Regions from separate parts of the Neorhizobium sp. AL 9.2.2 genome, predicted to be linked through region 2. Evidence: predicted binding sites of a transcription regulator. Region 2 holds the regulator's gene; each other region holds the start of a gene.
The links. Region 2 encodes LexA, which represses DNA repair genes until DNA is damaged. Its sites were predicted from a motif close to TGTTCNNNNTGTGTTCNG; they were not measured.

Region 1 (4,171 bases), on a different contig from region 2:
GTTTCCAACGGCTTTCCGGCGCCTCCCGTTTCGATCCACCTCGAGAAGAAACTACCGATCGCGGCCGGGATCGGAGGCGGGTCGGCCGATGCGGCGGCCACGCTTCGTGGCCTGTTCCGGCTGTGGAATGCGGAAATACCGGAAGCAGCCCTTCTGGCGCTTGGCCTTTCGCTGGGTGCCGACGTGCCCATGTGCCTGACGGGGGCTGCCGTTCTGGCCGAGGGGATCGGCGAAAGGCTTGAACCGCTGCCGACCATGCCGTCCCTTTCCCTCGTGCTCGCCAACCCGCTGATCAGCGTCTCGACGCCTGAGATTTTCAAGCTACTGGTGGACAAGGAAAACGAGGCCTTGCCGCCGACGCCGACCGATGCAGGCGGCTGGCTGCCTTACCTGAAAACGCTTCGCAACGACCTGGAGCCGCCGGCTCGCGCGCTCATCCCCGAGATCGAGGAACTCTCCGCGATGATCGCAGCGCAAGGTGCCGAGTTGGTGCGCATGTCCGGATCCGGAGCGACCTGTTTCGGTGTGTTCCCTTCGAAGACAGACGCGGAAGCCGCCGCGCAGGCGCTTACCGCCCTGAAGCCGGACTGGTATGTCGAAGCGGTCGAAACCGTCGGAGCAAAGCCATGAGCAAGATCGCCGAAACGCGCCAGTTCATTCCTATTTCGATCGCGGTACTGACCGTGTCGGATACCCGGACTATGGTGGACGACAAATCCGGCGATACGCTGGTTGCCCGTATCGCGGAGGCCGGTCACAGGCTTGGGGCACGCGCCATCGTGCCCGACGACAAGGAGCGGATCGCCGGCCAGGTGCGCGAATGGACCCTCGACCCTGAGATCGACGTGGTCATCACCACCGGAGGAACCGGCTTTACCGGCCGCGACGTGACGCCGGAAGCGCTGGAGCCGCTGTTCGACAAGAAGATGGACGGGTTTTCCGAGGTGTTTCACCGGATTTCCTACGACAAGATCGGCACCTCGACGATCCAGTCGCGGGCAACCGGCGGCGTTGCCAATGCAACCTTCATCTTCGTGCTGCCGGGCTCTCCCGGTGCCTGCAAGGATGCCTGGGACGGCATCCTGAAAGCGCAGCTGGACTACCGCCACATGCCCTGCAACTTCATCGAGATCATGCCGCGGCTGGACGAGCATCTGCGGCGCGGATCGGGCAAGTAACGGTCTGATTTATCGCGCGGACGCGGCAACCCACGCTGGGATCATCTCGCTCACTAGTCTCGACGGCTTTGCGGCTGACGTCACGGCCTTGGCGACATCCACGAGACCCATGCCGGACTTTGCGAGCGCGACGGCTTCGCGCTTCGGCAGGATCAGCCCCTGCTCGAGCGGCGGGACTGAACGGACGATCCTTGTAAGGAACGGCTTGCGGTAGGTTCGCGAAGGCGAGAACCGCACGGGCTGACGGTTGAGCGCCAGATATTCCATCACCTCGTCGATCCAGCCGGCCTGGAGACGCGCTCCGGGCTCCAGCAGAAGCAGCCATTCGGCGCGCGCCTTGTGCAGGATATCGACGATGTCCCAAGCGCTGTGGAAACGGCAGCCGGCGGCATCCGCGACACGGGAGGACCCGTCGCGCGAGTTGTGATCGAGCACCACGACATCGCTGACCAACCCCTCCACCGCGGCGGAAACAAGGACGGACAACGTCTGCGCGAGCTCGGCTTCCTGATCCCGGCATTCCATTAAAACAGTCAGCATTTTCAACGTCTAGCGCATTGCGCAAGGGATTACCACATATGCTTTGCGAGTTTGTTCTTGCATTGTTCTCAATGTCGCGATAGGAATCTGTTCATTCGAGAACGGGAATTTTTCCCGTCAGGAGTGCCCCATGAACGAGCTGTCCCATTTGCGGCAGGACGCATTCGCGCCTGCTCATACGGCTGATATTGCCGATGCATTGGTGAAGACCTCCGGCCTCCGGATCGAGGGGGATCGCCGGCGCGGTCGTGGCGCCGGACTGAACCCTTCAGGACGTTTCGAGACGGAGCGTCGCGAGGCTTTCGACGACGGCTGGCAGACGATCGAGGAACTGGAACCGTTCAGGACCGAGGTGCAGGTGGAAAAGCCACGTACCGCGATTACCCGAAACGATTCTCCCGACATTCCCTTCGACCGCTCAATCAACCCGTACCGCGGCTGCGAGCATGGCTGCATCTACTGCTTCGCGCGGCCGAGCCACAGTTTCATGGGGCTTTCGCCGGGGCTGGATTTCGAATCGAAACTGTTTGCCAAGCCTGACGTACCGAAGCTTCTGGAGCGCGAACTGAGCAGGGCCGATTACAAGGTCCGGGCGATTGCGATCGGCACCAATACCGATCCCTACCAGCCGATCGAACGGGAATGGCGCGTCATGCGCCAGATCCTGGAGGTACTGCAGAAGGCCAACCATCCCGTAACAATCGTCACAAAATCGTCGCTGGTCACCCGCGACATCGACATTCTTTCCGACATGGCGTCGAAGGGCCTCGCCAAGGTCGCGATATCGCTAACCACCCTCGACCGCAAGCTTGCTCGCAGCATGGAGCCGCGCGCGTCGACGCCCGCCAAACGGCTCGAGGCGATCAAAGCGCTCTCGGACGCTGGCATACCGACAGCTGTGTTCACCTCGCCGATCATTCCGGCGCTGAACGACCACGAGATCGAGCGGCTCCTGGAAGCGGGGCACGCTGCCGGCGCAACGGAGGCGAGTTACGTGCTCTTACGTCTGCCGCTGGAAGTGGCGCCGCTGTTCCGCGACTGGCTGCTGCAGCATTACCCGAACCGCTACCGGCATGTGATGTCGCTCGTTCGCTCGATGCGGGACGGAAAGGATTATGACGCGGAGTTCGGCAAGCGGATGAAGGGCACCGGTCCTTACGCCTGGCAGATCGGGCGACGCTTCGAGATGGCAACGAAGCGGCTCGGCATGACGCGTCGGGGCATGCCGCTCAGGGACGATCTGTTTGTTCGTCCGAATGGCGCGGGCATTCAGCTTTCGCTGCTTTGAATTTGGCCTCCAGGGGCACCCGTCCCTGCGAAACGGCCTGATGACGTCGCGAGAGTTACAGCGACTTTCATTCAGGTCGATTAATTTTGAATTTCGGCACGGTTCCCGCATATCACCTGCCGAAAGACCCCCGGTTCCCACCATCATCCCGAAAGGGCGCCCCCGATGGTGGGCAACGACGCCGCACTCGTTGTCCGGGGGTTGCCGGAGGTCGGGCGGGCGTGCGAAACTGCCGCCATGTTGCTTCGCACGCCGCCCGATTCTCCGACATTGTTTGAAGAGACGCCATTTGTTCCAGATTTCAGCCTGGAGCTGATGGCGCGGGATGCCGGACATTGGCCGGTGGCTGGCACCGACGAAGCAGGCCGCGGTCCCTTGGCGGGTCCGGTTGTGGCAGCCGCCGTGATTCTCGATCCCGACAACATTCCACCCGGTCTCGACGATTCCAAAAAGCTCAGCCTGAAGCAGCGGGAAGCGCTGTTTGCGATGATCATGGCGACGGCGCATGTGTCGATTGCATCGTCTGGTCCGCGCCTCATCGACGAGCGCAACATCCTGCGCGCCAGTCTCGACGCCATGCGGCGTGCGGTGATCGGACTGAATATCAAGCCGGCCTATCTCCTCACCGATGGCCGCGACATGCCGCCTGGGCTCGCCTGCCCCGGCAAGGCCGTGATCAAGGGCGATAGCCGCTCTGTCTCCATCGCCGCGGCCTCGATCGTGGCGAAAGTCACCCGCGACCGGATGATGGGTCGCGCCTGCACCGTTTTTCCGGCCTATGGCTTTGCCAAGCATGTCGGATACGCCACCAAGCAGCACCGCGACGGCATTACGAGCCACGGCCCCTGCCCGCTCCACCGGATGAGCTTTCGTCCGATGCGGAAAGATCCGCTGCCGGAAGACGATCTCCAGGCCTCGGACATTACCCTCACCCCATAACGCAAAAGGCCGAGCTTTCGCCCGGCCTTTTCTTAATTCATGTATCTGAAGCTTAGTTCAGGCGCGTTTGAACCGTACCGACGGCGTCCCTGAACAGGGCTTCCTGCGTTGCTGCATCGGCCTTGCGGGCGATGACGCTTTCGGCGGCGGCGATGGCGAGGTCGACGGCGGCAGCGCGAACGGCGCTCACGGCATCTGCTTCCGCCTGCTTGATCTTCTGCTCGGA
Region 2 (4,171 bases):
ACTCTGCCTGCTTCTCTCCGGTTCTGCGCTGGCAGCGCTCGAAACCTGGCGGTGTTCGACGGTCGTGCTCGATTCGCCCGTCACGACGACCATCAGCGGGATTGTCGAACGACGCGAAGCCGATGCACAGCGCCGCTGGCGCTATATCCTCAGGATCGAGCAGACATCTGAGCCCTCGCTTTCACGACCGCCACAGCGCGTCTCGGTTCTTGCCAGAAGCCAACACGACCCTGCAGACATCGGAGAGCGCGTTTCCGGCCGTGCCCGTCTGTCGCCACCCTCTGGCCCGGCGCTTCCCGGATTGAACGATTTCGCCTTCTCCTCCTACTTCGATCAAATCGGGGCCGTTGGCTTCTTTTACGGCGCGCCTAGCGTACAACCGGCGATCGATGACCAACCCGGGTTATGGTCGGACATGCAGCGGGGGCTTTTTGCGCTTCGCAGCGCAATCGGCAATCGCATCCGCGATACGGTCAAGGGGGATGCGGGCGCTTTTGCTGCCGCAATCGTGACCGACGAGCGCCGTGCAATTTCCCGTGAGACGACCGAGGCGCTTCGTCTGTCCGGACTGGCCCATATCGTCGCGATCTCAGGCCTCAACATGGCGCTGGCAGCCGGTATCTTCTTCGTCGGCGTTCGCTCCGTCCTGTCGCTGTTTCCAGGCTTTGCGCAGGCCTATCCGATCAAGAAGTTTGCCGCGTTCGGTGCGCTTGTCATGGCGACCGCCTATTACCTAATTTCCGGGTTCGGGGTTTCCGCCGAGCGGGCCTATATCATGATGGCGGTGATGCTGGTCGCCGTGCTCGTCGATCGACCCTCCATCAGCCTTCGCAACGTCGCCCTTTCGGCAATCATCATCCTCGCCATCTCGCCGTCGGAGATTCTGGGTCCGAGTTTCCAGATGTCGTTTGCGGCAACCGCGGCACTGGTGGCAGGGTTCGCCCTCTGGACGCGATATTTCGCGAAAGGAAAGGAGGAGACAAAAGGTAGCAACCGTTGGATAACGGGTATTGCGGCGACGTTGCATTTCATTGCCGGGATCGTGGTGACGTCGCTGATCGGCAGTACGTCGACGTCGATCTATTCGATCGAGCATTTCCACCATCTGACCACCTACGGCCTCGCGGCCAATCTCGCGGCCATGCCGATCATTTCCTTCGTGGTGATGCCGGCAGGTCTCGTGGCCATGCTGCTGATGCCGTTCGGGCTGGATGCTCCCGTTCTGTTCATCATGGGCGAGGGGCTGCGGATCGTCATTCGCATTGCCGAGATCGTCGCCGCATGGGGCGGCGATATTGCCATCGGCCGGCAGAACCCGCTTTTCCTGCCTCTGGCGACGGCAGGCTTTCTGCTTCTGACGCTGCTGCGCACGCCGCTGAGGTTGACAGGCGCGCTGTTCATGGCGGTGGCTTTGCTCTTTGCGGTCCGCTCAGGCTCGGCGCCGAGGCCTGATATCGTCATATCCGAAGACGGCGCATCGGTCGGCGTGATCCAGGATGACAAGATCACCCTCAATCGAACCCGACCGCCGGGATTTATCTACGATCAATGGCGGCGAGCGCTGGTGCTTGAGACCGGAGAACAACCGCTCGCCTTGCCGGTTCTTGCCTCTTCGGAACCAGCGCGAGGTGCCAGCCTTGCGAAAAGCGATGACAGACCACCTGGACCACATTCGCGACCGGATTTGACGCGCCGGGAAATCGAATATGTCAGGGGTTTTCTTCAAGCATTGAAGCCCGGACGATTCGCCTGTCTGCCGAAAATCCTGTGCGCGGCGCAGACTGCTCAGGACATCCGGATCGTCACCGTCGAAGACAACCGATACACCGGTCTTGCCTGCGATGTCGGTCGGATCATCGTCTCGCCCGGCGCACGCTTCGATACTTGCCGCTCCGGCGCCTTGCTTCTCAGCGGGCGGACGTTGCGCCGGACTGGCGCACTGGAAATCACCATTATTCCGAACGCGACAGCGCCAGACATCAAGATTACGGCGGCGATGCGAGACAGCGCACAGACCTCAAGCCGTCCGTGGACCGTCCACCGGTTCTATGACTGGCGAACGCGACAATTCGACTTTGGCATCCCGGAGGCTGTTGCTGCGCATCTCCGGGATGACAGCGTTCTCAATGGTAGCGGCGAATAAGGCCGACAAGCTTGCCCTGGACCTTCACCCGGTCGGGCGGGAAGATGCGGGTCTCGTAAGCCGGGTTTGCCGCTTCCAGTGCGATCGAGGCACCCTTGCGGCGGAACCGCTTCAGGGTCGCTTCTTCCTCATCGACCAGGGCAACGATGATATCGCCTGGACTTGCGGTGCTGGTATTCTTGATGATGACGGTATCGCCATCGAGGATGCCGGCATCGATCATCGAATCGCCCTTCACTTCGAGCGCGTAATGATCGCCGGAACCCAGCATCTCGATCGGAACGGCGATGTCATGGGTGTTGTTCTGGATCGCGGAGATCGGCACGCCGGCAGCGATTCGACCCATGACCGGAATGTTTGTCGAGAACGGATTGTCCGCCATGACCGGCGCCGGCTTCTGAGCGACGACCGGTTGCGTTTTGCCGAGGCTTCCCTCGATGACACTGGGAGAAAAACCCCGTCGCGGATGAAGGTTCGCCACATAGGCGTCAGGCAGCTTGATCACTTCGAGCGCGCGTGCTCTGTTCGGCAGACGGCGAATAAAGCCACGCTCCTCGAGCGCGGTGATCAGCCTATGGATGCCGGACTTCGATGCAAGGTCGAGAGCGTCCTTCATTTCGTCAAACGACGGCGGCACGCCTGATTCTTTCATCCGCTCGTGGATGAACAGAAGTAACTCCTGTTGCTTGCGTGTCAGCATGGACGGGACCCTCAGAATTGGAAACAAATGCAGAACGGACGCTATATGTTCTATCTGTGTTCCGCAAGCCCCAAATTTTTGCTCAAGAATAGTCTCATTTCAGCGTTCGATCACGTATTCAGTTCGTGCGCAGCACTTGCCGAGTTTCCCGCGATAGCCAATGTTCTGCGGAATAAGACTTTGGGGGTGTAAGTGGGTAACAAGTCAGTCGATCATTTGGTTCTGCCCGTTGCAGATCTGGCGTCAGCGCGGGGGAGGTTGACCGCTCTCGGCTTTACTGTGGCACCTGAAGGTGTTCACCCTTTCGGCACAGCCAATGCCTGCATATTCTTCGCGGATGGCTCGTATCTCGAGCCGCTGGCCATTGTGAACCGTCGGCAAGCCTCGCTTGCGGCAAAACGAGGCAACGTGTTCACCGATCGCGACATCCGCTTCCGCGGCCAGCGGAAAAGGGAAGGTCTATCGGCGGTGGTCGTCGGGACGCAGGATGCAGCGGCCGATCATATCCGTTTTGTGGACGGGCACATGTCTGCGGGCGAGATGCTTCAATTCTCCCGCCCGATGCAGTTGCCCGATGGTGGGGAGAGCGAAGTCTCATTCCGTCTGGCGTTCGCGGCAGTTCCCGAGGTCGATGACATCTTGCTGTTTTCCTGCCAGCGCATGGCCGCATTACCGGCAGATCGCGGTGGTCTTGATGAGCACGCAAACGCCGTTACAGGCCTTCGAGAGATCGTCTTTTCTGCAGATGACCCGCTGGAGTTTCTGCCGCTTTTCGAAACCGTGTTCGAGACGCAACCCGAGCAAGGGAAAGACGGTCTGCGGATCGAAGCTGCCAATGCCAGCATCCGCATTCAATCCAACGACACGTTCAGCGACGAGTTCCGGTCTTCGATGAAGCCCTTGTTATCGTCGCGCCTCGCTGCGCGCGGGATCATCTTCAAGACCACCGATCTCGCCGTGACAGAGATCACCCTTGCTGCTAATGACGTCGCATTCATCCGCAGGGATGGCCGCGTGATCGTGTCGGCAGCCCCGGGGCAAGGTGTGGTTTTCGGTTTCGAGGAATAGTGAAATGACAGTCTCCGCCAATTCTGAAGTGTCCGTGGGCGAGGGGAGTTCGAAAGTCGTTTTCTCAAACACGGCAAAGCTCTCGCTGATTGCCGGTCCCTGCCAGATGGAAAGCCGTGATCATGCGTTCATGATCGCCGGCACGCTTGTCGAACTCTGCAAGAAACTCGGCATCGGCCTCGTCTACAAATCCTCCTTCGACAAGGCCAACCGCACGTCGATCTCCGGCAAGCGCGGCATCGGCTTGGACAACGCGATGG
Region 3 (4,171 bases), 410 kb from region 2:
TTGTTGGCCTGGGCGCGTTTCCAGCCGGGCGTCGCATAGGAGTTGCCGGCGAAGGCATCCGCCTTGTCGAAGCGCGACTGGCCGTAGCCGCCGCGGCCGCCATAGCCGCCGAAGCTCGAGGATTCCGATGACGCCACATCGACGTGGCTCGGCGGCAGCTCATCGAGAAAGCGCGAGGGCATGGTCGATTGCCACAGGCCGTGGATGCGCCGGTTGGAGACGAACCAGATGTGGCAGCGGCGTTTTGCGCGGGTGATGCCGACATAGGCGAGGCGACGTTCTTCTTCCAGTCCCGAGCGGCCGCCTTCATCCAGCGCGCGCTGATGCGGGAACAGGCCTTCTTCCCAGCCGGGCAGGAAAACGGTCTCGAATTCCAGCCCCTTGGCCGAGTGTAGCGTCATGATGGACACGGCGTCGAGGTTTTCGTTGGTCTCGGCATCCATGACGAGAGAGACGTGTTCGAGGAAGCCGCGCATGCTCTCGAACTGCTCCATCGAGCGGATCAGTTCCTTGAGGTTTTCCAGCCGCCCCGGCGCTTCGGCGGTCTTGTCGTTCTTCCACATGTCGGTATAGCCCGACTCTTCGAGGATCTGCTCGGCCAGTTCCGTATGCGGCACGGTTTCGAGACGTGCCTGCCAGTTGCGGAAATTCTGCACGACGTCGAACAGGGCCTTGCGGGCCTTCGGCTTCAGCTCGTCGGTCTCGATCATTTCGCTTGCGGCCTGAAGCATGGGCACATCGCGGGCGCGGGCGCTGTCATGCAGGTAGCGGATCGTGGTGTCGCCGAGGCCGCGCTTCGGCGTGTTGACGATGCGCTCGAAGGCCAGGTCGTCAGCCGGCTGGCAGACCATGCGGAAATAGGCCATCGCATCGCGGATCTCGAGCCGCTCGTAAAAGCGCGGGCCGCCGATGACGCGGTAGTTGAGACCGAGCGTCACGAACCGGTCTTCGAACTCGCGCATCTGGAACGAGGCGCGCACCAGGATCGCCATGTCGTTCAGCGCGTGTTTCTTGGAATCGCTGCGACCATCGCCGCGCTGCAGCCGCTCGATCTCCTCACCGACGGCACGGGCTTCCTCTTCGCTATCCCAGGCGGCGTGGACGATCACCTTTTCGTCCTCGGGATCGACCCGGTCGGTAAACAGCGTCTTGCCGAGGCGTCCTTCGTTATGGGCGATCAGATGGCCGGCAGCGCCGAGGATATGTTCTGTCGAGCGGTAGTTGCGCTCAAGCTTGATGACCTTGGCGCCCGGAAAATCCTTGTCGAAGCGAAGGATGTTTTCCACTTCGGCGCCGCGCCAACCATAGATCGACTGGTCGTCGTCGCCGACGCAGCAGACGTTTTGCGGCACATCCTTCGGGCGCTGAGCGAGGAGACGCAGCCACATATACTGGGCCGTATTGGTGTCCTGATACTCGTCGACGAGGATATAGCGGAACCGCTGGTGATACTCCTTGAGCAGATCCGGTGCCTTGCGGAACAGGGCGATCGGGTGCAGCAGAAGGTCGCCGAAATCGCAGGCGTTGAGCGTGCGCAGGCGGGCCTGATAGGCGGCATAGAGTTCGCGGCCCTTGCCGTTGGCAAAGGCCCGGGCGTCGCCTTCCGGAATGTCGGGCGGCAACAGGCCCTTGTTCTTCCAGCCATCGATCATGCCGGCGAACTGCTTGGCCGGCCAGCGCTTGTCATCGAGACCCTCGGCCTGGATGAGCTGCTTGATCAGGCGCACGACGTCGTCGGTGTCTAAGATGGTGAAATCGGATCGCAGGCCGACCAGCTCCGAATGGCGCCGCAACAGCTTGACGCCGATCGAGTGAAACGTGCCGAGCCACGGCATGCCTTCGACGGCGCCGCCGACGAGAACGCCGATGCGCTCCTTCATCTCGCGCGCCGCCTTGTTGGTAAAGGTCACGGCGAGAATCTGGCTCGGATAGGCGCGGCCGGTCTCCAGCAGGTGAGCGATACGGGTGGTGAGCACGCGCGTCTTGCCGGTTCCAGCGCCGGCGAGCACCAGAACGGGGCCATCCAAGGTCTCGACCGCTTCGCGCTGTTCCGGGTTGAGGCCGGTCATATAGTCGGGCGGCGGCCGGTTGCCACCGCGCGCCGCCATGGCCCGCGCTGCAATCCCCAGACCACCGGAGGCGCCGCCGGCACCACCAGCAGGAACGGCAGCCGAACCATGGTTACCAGCCGATGCTGGCACCGGGCGCTGGTCCGATTGGTCTTCGCCTCGCGCCTTGCGGGGGGCGGGCTCCGGCTCCTCATCGAAGAAAGGGATGTCGTCGTAACTGTTACTCATCCGGCCAATGTAGTGATTCGGGCTCGAAAGACCAGCCGATGTTCTCTTTTCATTCCTATGTTTCCCCTAGGAATCGTTCGGATTGGTGTCGTTGAAGCTCTGACACATCCGTGAAATCGCGTGATGTTACAAAACAGTAAGGTAGGTTCCTCGACCTTGCCAGTTGGGCGCGAAACGGGGATACTTGCACCACTTATCGATAGACTTGCGAGGAATGAATGCGGATCTGGAACCAGCTTCTGATGTCGGTTGCGGTACTGCTCGGAGGGCTCTGTCTCTGGGTCTACCTGTCGGCAGATGCCGGGCGGTCACTGATTTCGATGGGCGTTCCCGCAGGCATGGTGACTTCCATCAATCCTGATGTCGCCGAGCCGGCGGCCGCAACGGTTGCGGGCGCACCGGCTTCGTCATCGCGCGGCGGGCAGCGGGGCGGCGGTGAGAGCCAGGTGGTGTTGGTTGCAACCAGACCCGTCGGAACCGGTGTGGTCAACGACAGACTGTCGGCGATCGGTGACGGCGAGGCGATCCAGTCGGTTATCGTGATGCCGCAGGCGACGGGCACCGTAAACGAGATCCTCGTCAAATCCGGCGACATGGTCAAAAAGGGCCAGAGTCTTGCGCAGCTCGATGACGACGAGCAGATCATCCTGCGCGATCAGGCGCAGGTGGTGTTGCGCAGTGCCCGCGAGAAATCCGATACTTACCGGAACCTCAAGAGCTTCTCCCGTCTCGACGTGCTCGACGCGCAGATTGCGTCCGAAACGGCGCAGCTGACGGTCACCAACGCCGAACTGGCGCTGAAGCGTCGCTCGGTCGTTGCGCCGATCGACGGGATCGTCGGCATCGTCGCGGTCAATATCGGTGACAACGTCACGACCGCGAGCAATATCGTGACGATCGACAACCGTACCGAGCTGCTGGTGGATTTCTGGGCGCCGGAGCGTTTCGCGGTTCAGGTCAAGCCTGGCATGCCGGTCGAGGCCGCCTCCGTCTCGCGTCCAGGCCGCACCTTCGAGGGTTCGGTCGAGGCCGTCGACAACAGGGTCGATCCGGCAAGCCGTACGATCCGCATTCGTGCCAGAATTCCCAATGTTGATGACGAACTCCGCGCCGGCATGTCTTTCGGCGTGACGATGCGGTTTCCGGGCGAGACCTTTCCAAGCGTCGATCCGCTTGCAGTCCAGTGGGATGCGAAAGGCTCGTTCGTCTGGCATATCGTCGATCACAAATCGGTCAAGGAGCGGGTGAGGGTGATCCAGCGCAATCCCGATGCGATCCTCGTCTCGGCCAATCTGAAGGATGGCGATGTCGTGGCAACCGAAGGGTTGCAACGGGTCCGGGAAAATGGTGCCGTCCGCATTGCCGGTGAAAAGCCGCCGGAGGTCGCCAGCCGATGAGCAGCAGCCACAGCGGTAACGCCAATAACAACGGGTCGTCCGGCCAGTCTTCCGGAAAGCAGAACAGCTTTACCGCGCTCTTTGTGCGGCGGCCGGTCCTTGCCGCGGTTCTCAACACGCTTCTTGTCGTCGCAGGCCTTGCCGCTCTTGCCGGCGTCGAGGTGCGCGAGTTGCCGGATGTGGACCAGCCGGTCATCACCATCCGCACCACCTATGACGGCGCTTCTGCCCAGACCATGGACCAGGAAGTGACCGATATCATCGAGGGCGCGGTTGCCCGGGTCGCCGGCCTCAAGGCCGTTTCATCGGAATCGCAGTTCGGCCAGAGCCGTGTCACGCTGGAATTCAACGACACTGCCGATCTTGCGGTGGCCGCCAACGATGTGCGCGATGCGCTTGGTCGTGTCACCGGCCAGTTGCCTGACGACGTGGACGAGCCGCGCATCATCAAGGCCGATTCCGACAGTCAGCCGATCA

Region 1: a site for LexA is predicted at 1,771-1,788, ahead of G6K99_RS03415 (PA0069 family radical SAM protein). Genes of this name have one in related genera too.
Region 3: a site for LexA is predicted at 2,337-2,354, ahead of G6K99_RS10825 (ATP-dependent helicase). Genes of this name have one in related genera too.

The regions. Positions count from the first base shown of each region.
Region 1 covers NZ_JAALXU010000001.1:718,607-722,777, reverse strand. Annotated here, with positions in the region: gene G6K99_RS03430 (4-(cytidine 5'-diphospho)-2-C-methyl-D-erythritol kinase) at 1-630, shown strand, start outside; gene moaB (molybdenum cofactor biosynthesis protein B) at 627-1,178, shown strand; gene G6K99_RS03420 (hypothetical protein) at 1,188-1,718, opposite strand; gene G6K99_RS03415 (PA0069 family radical SAM protein) at 1,849-3,006, shown strand; gene G6K99_RS03410 (ribonuclease HII) at 3,244-3,945, shown strand; gene G6K99_RS03405 (F0F1 ATP synthase subunit B) at 3,998-4,171, opposite strand, start outside.
Region 2 covers NZ_JAALXU010000003.1:1,276,152-1,280,322, reverse strand. Annotated here, with positions in the region: gene G6K99_RS12795 (ComEC/Rec2 family competence protein) at 1-2,143, shown strand, start outside; gene lexA (transcriptional repressor LexA) at 2,124-2,843, opposite strand; gene G6K99_RS12785 (VOC family protein) at 3,036-3,911, shown strand; gene kdsA (3-deoxy-8-phosphooctulonate synthase) at 3,916-4,171, shown strand, end outside.
Region 3 covers NZ_JAALXU010000003.1:861,341-865,511, forward strand. Annotated here, with positions in the region: gene G6K99_RS10825 (ATP-dependent helicase) at 1-2,297, opposite strand, end outside; gene G6K99_RS10830 (efflux RND transporter periplasmic adaptor subunit) at 2,516-3,694, shown strand; gene G6K99_RS10835 (efflux RND transporter permease subunit) at 3,691-4,171, shown strand, end outside.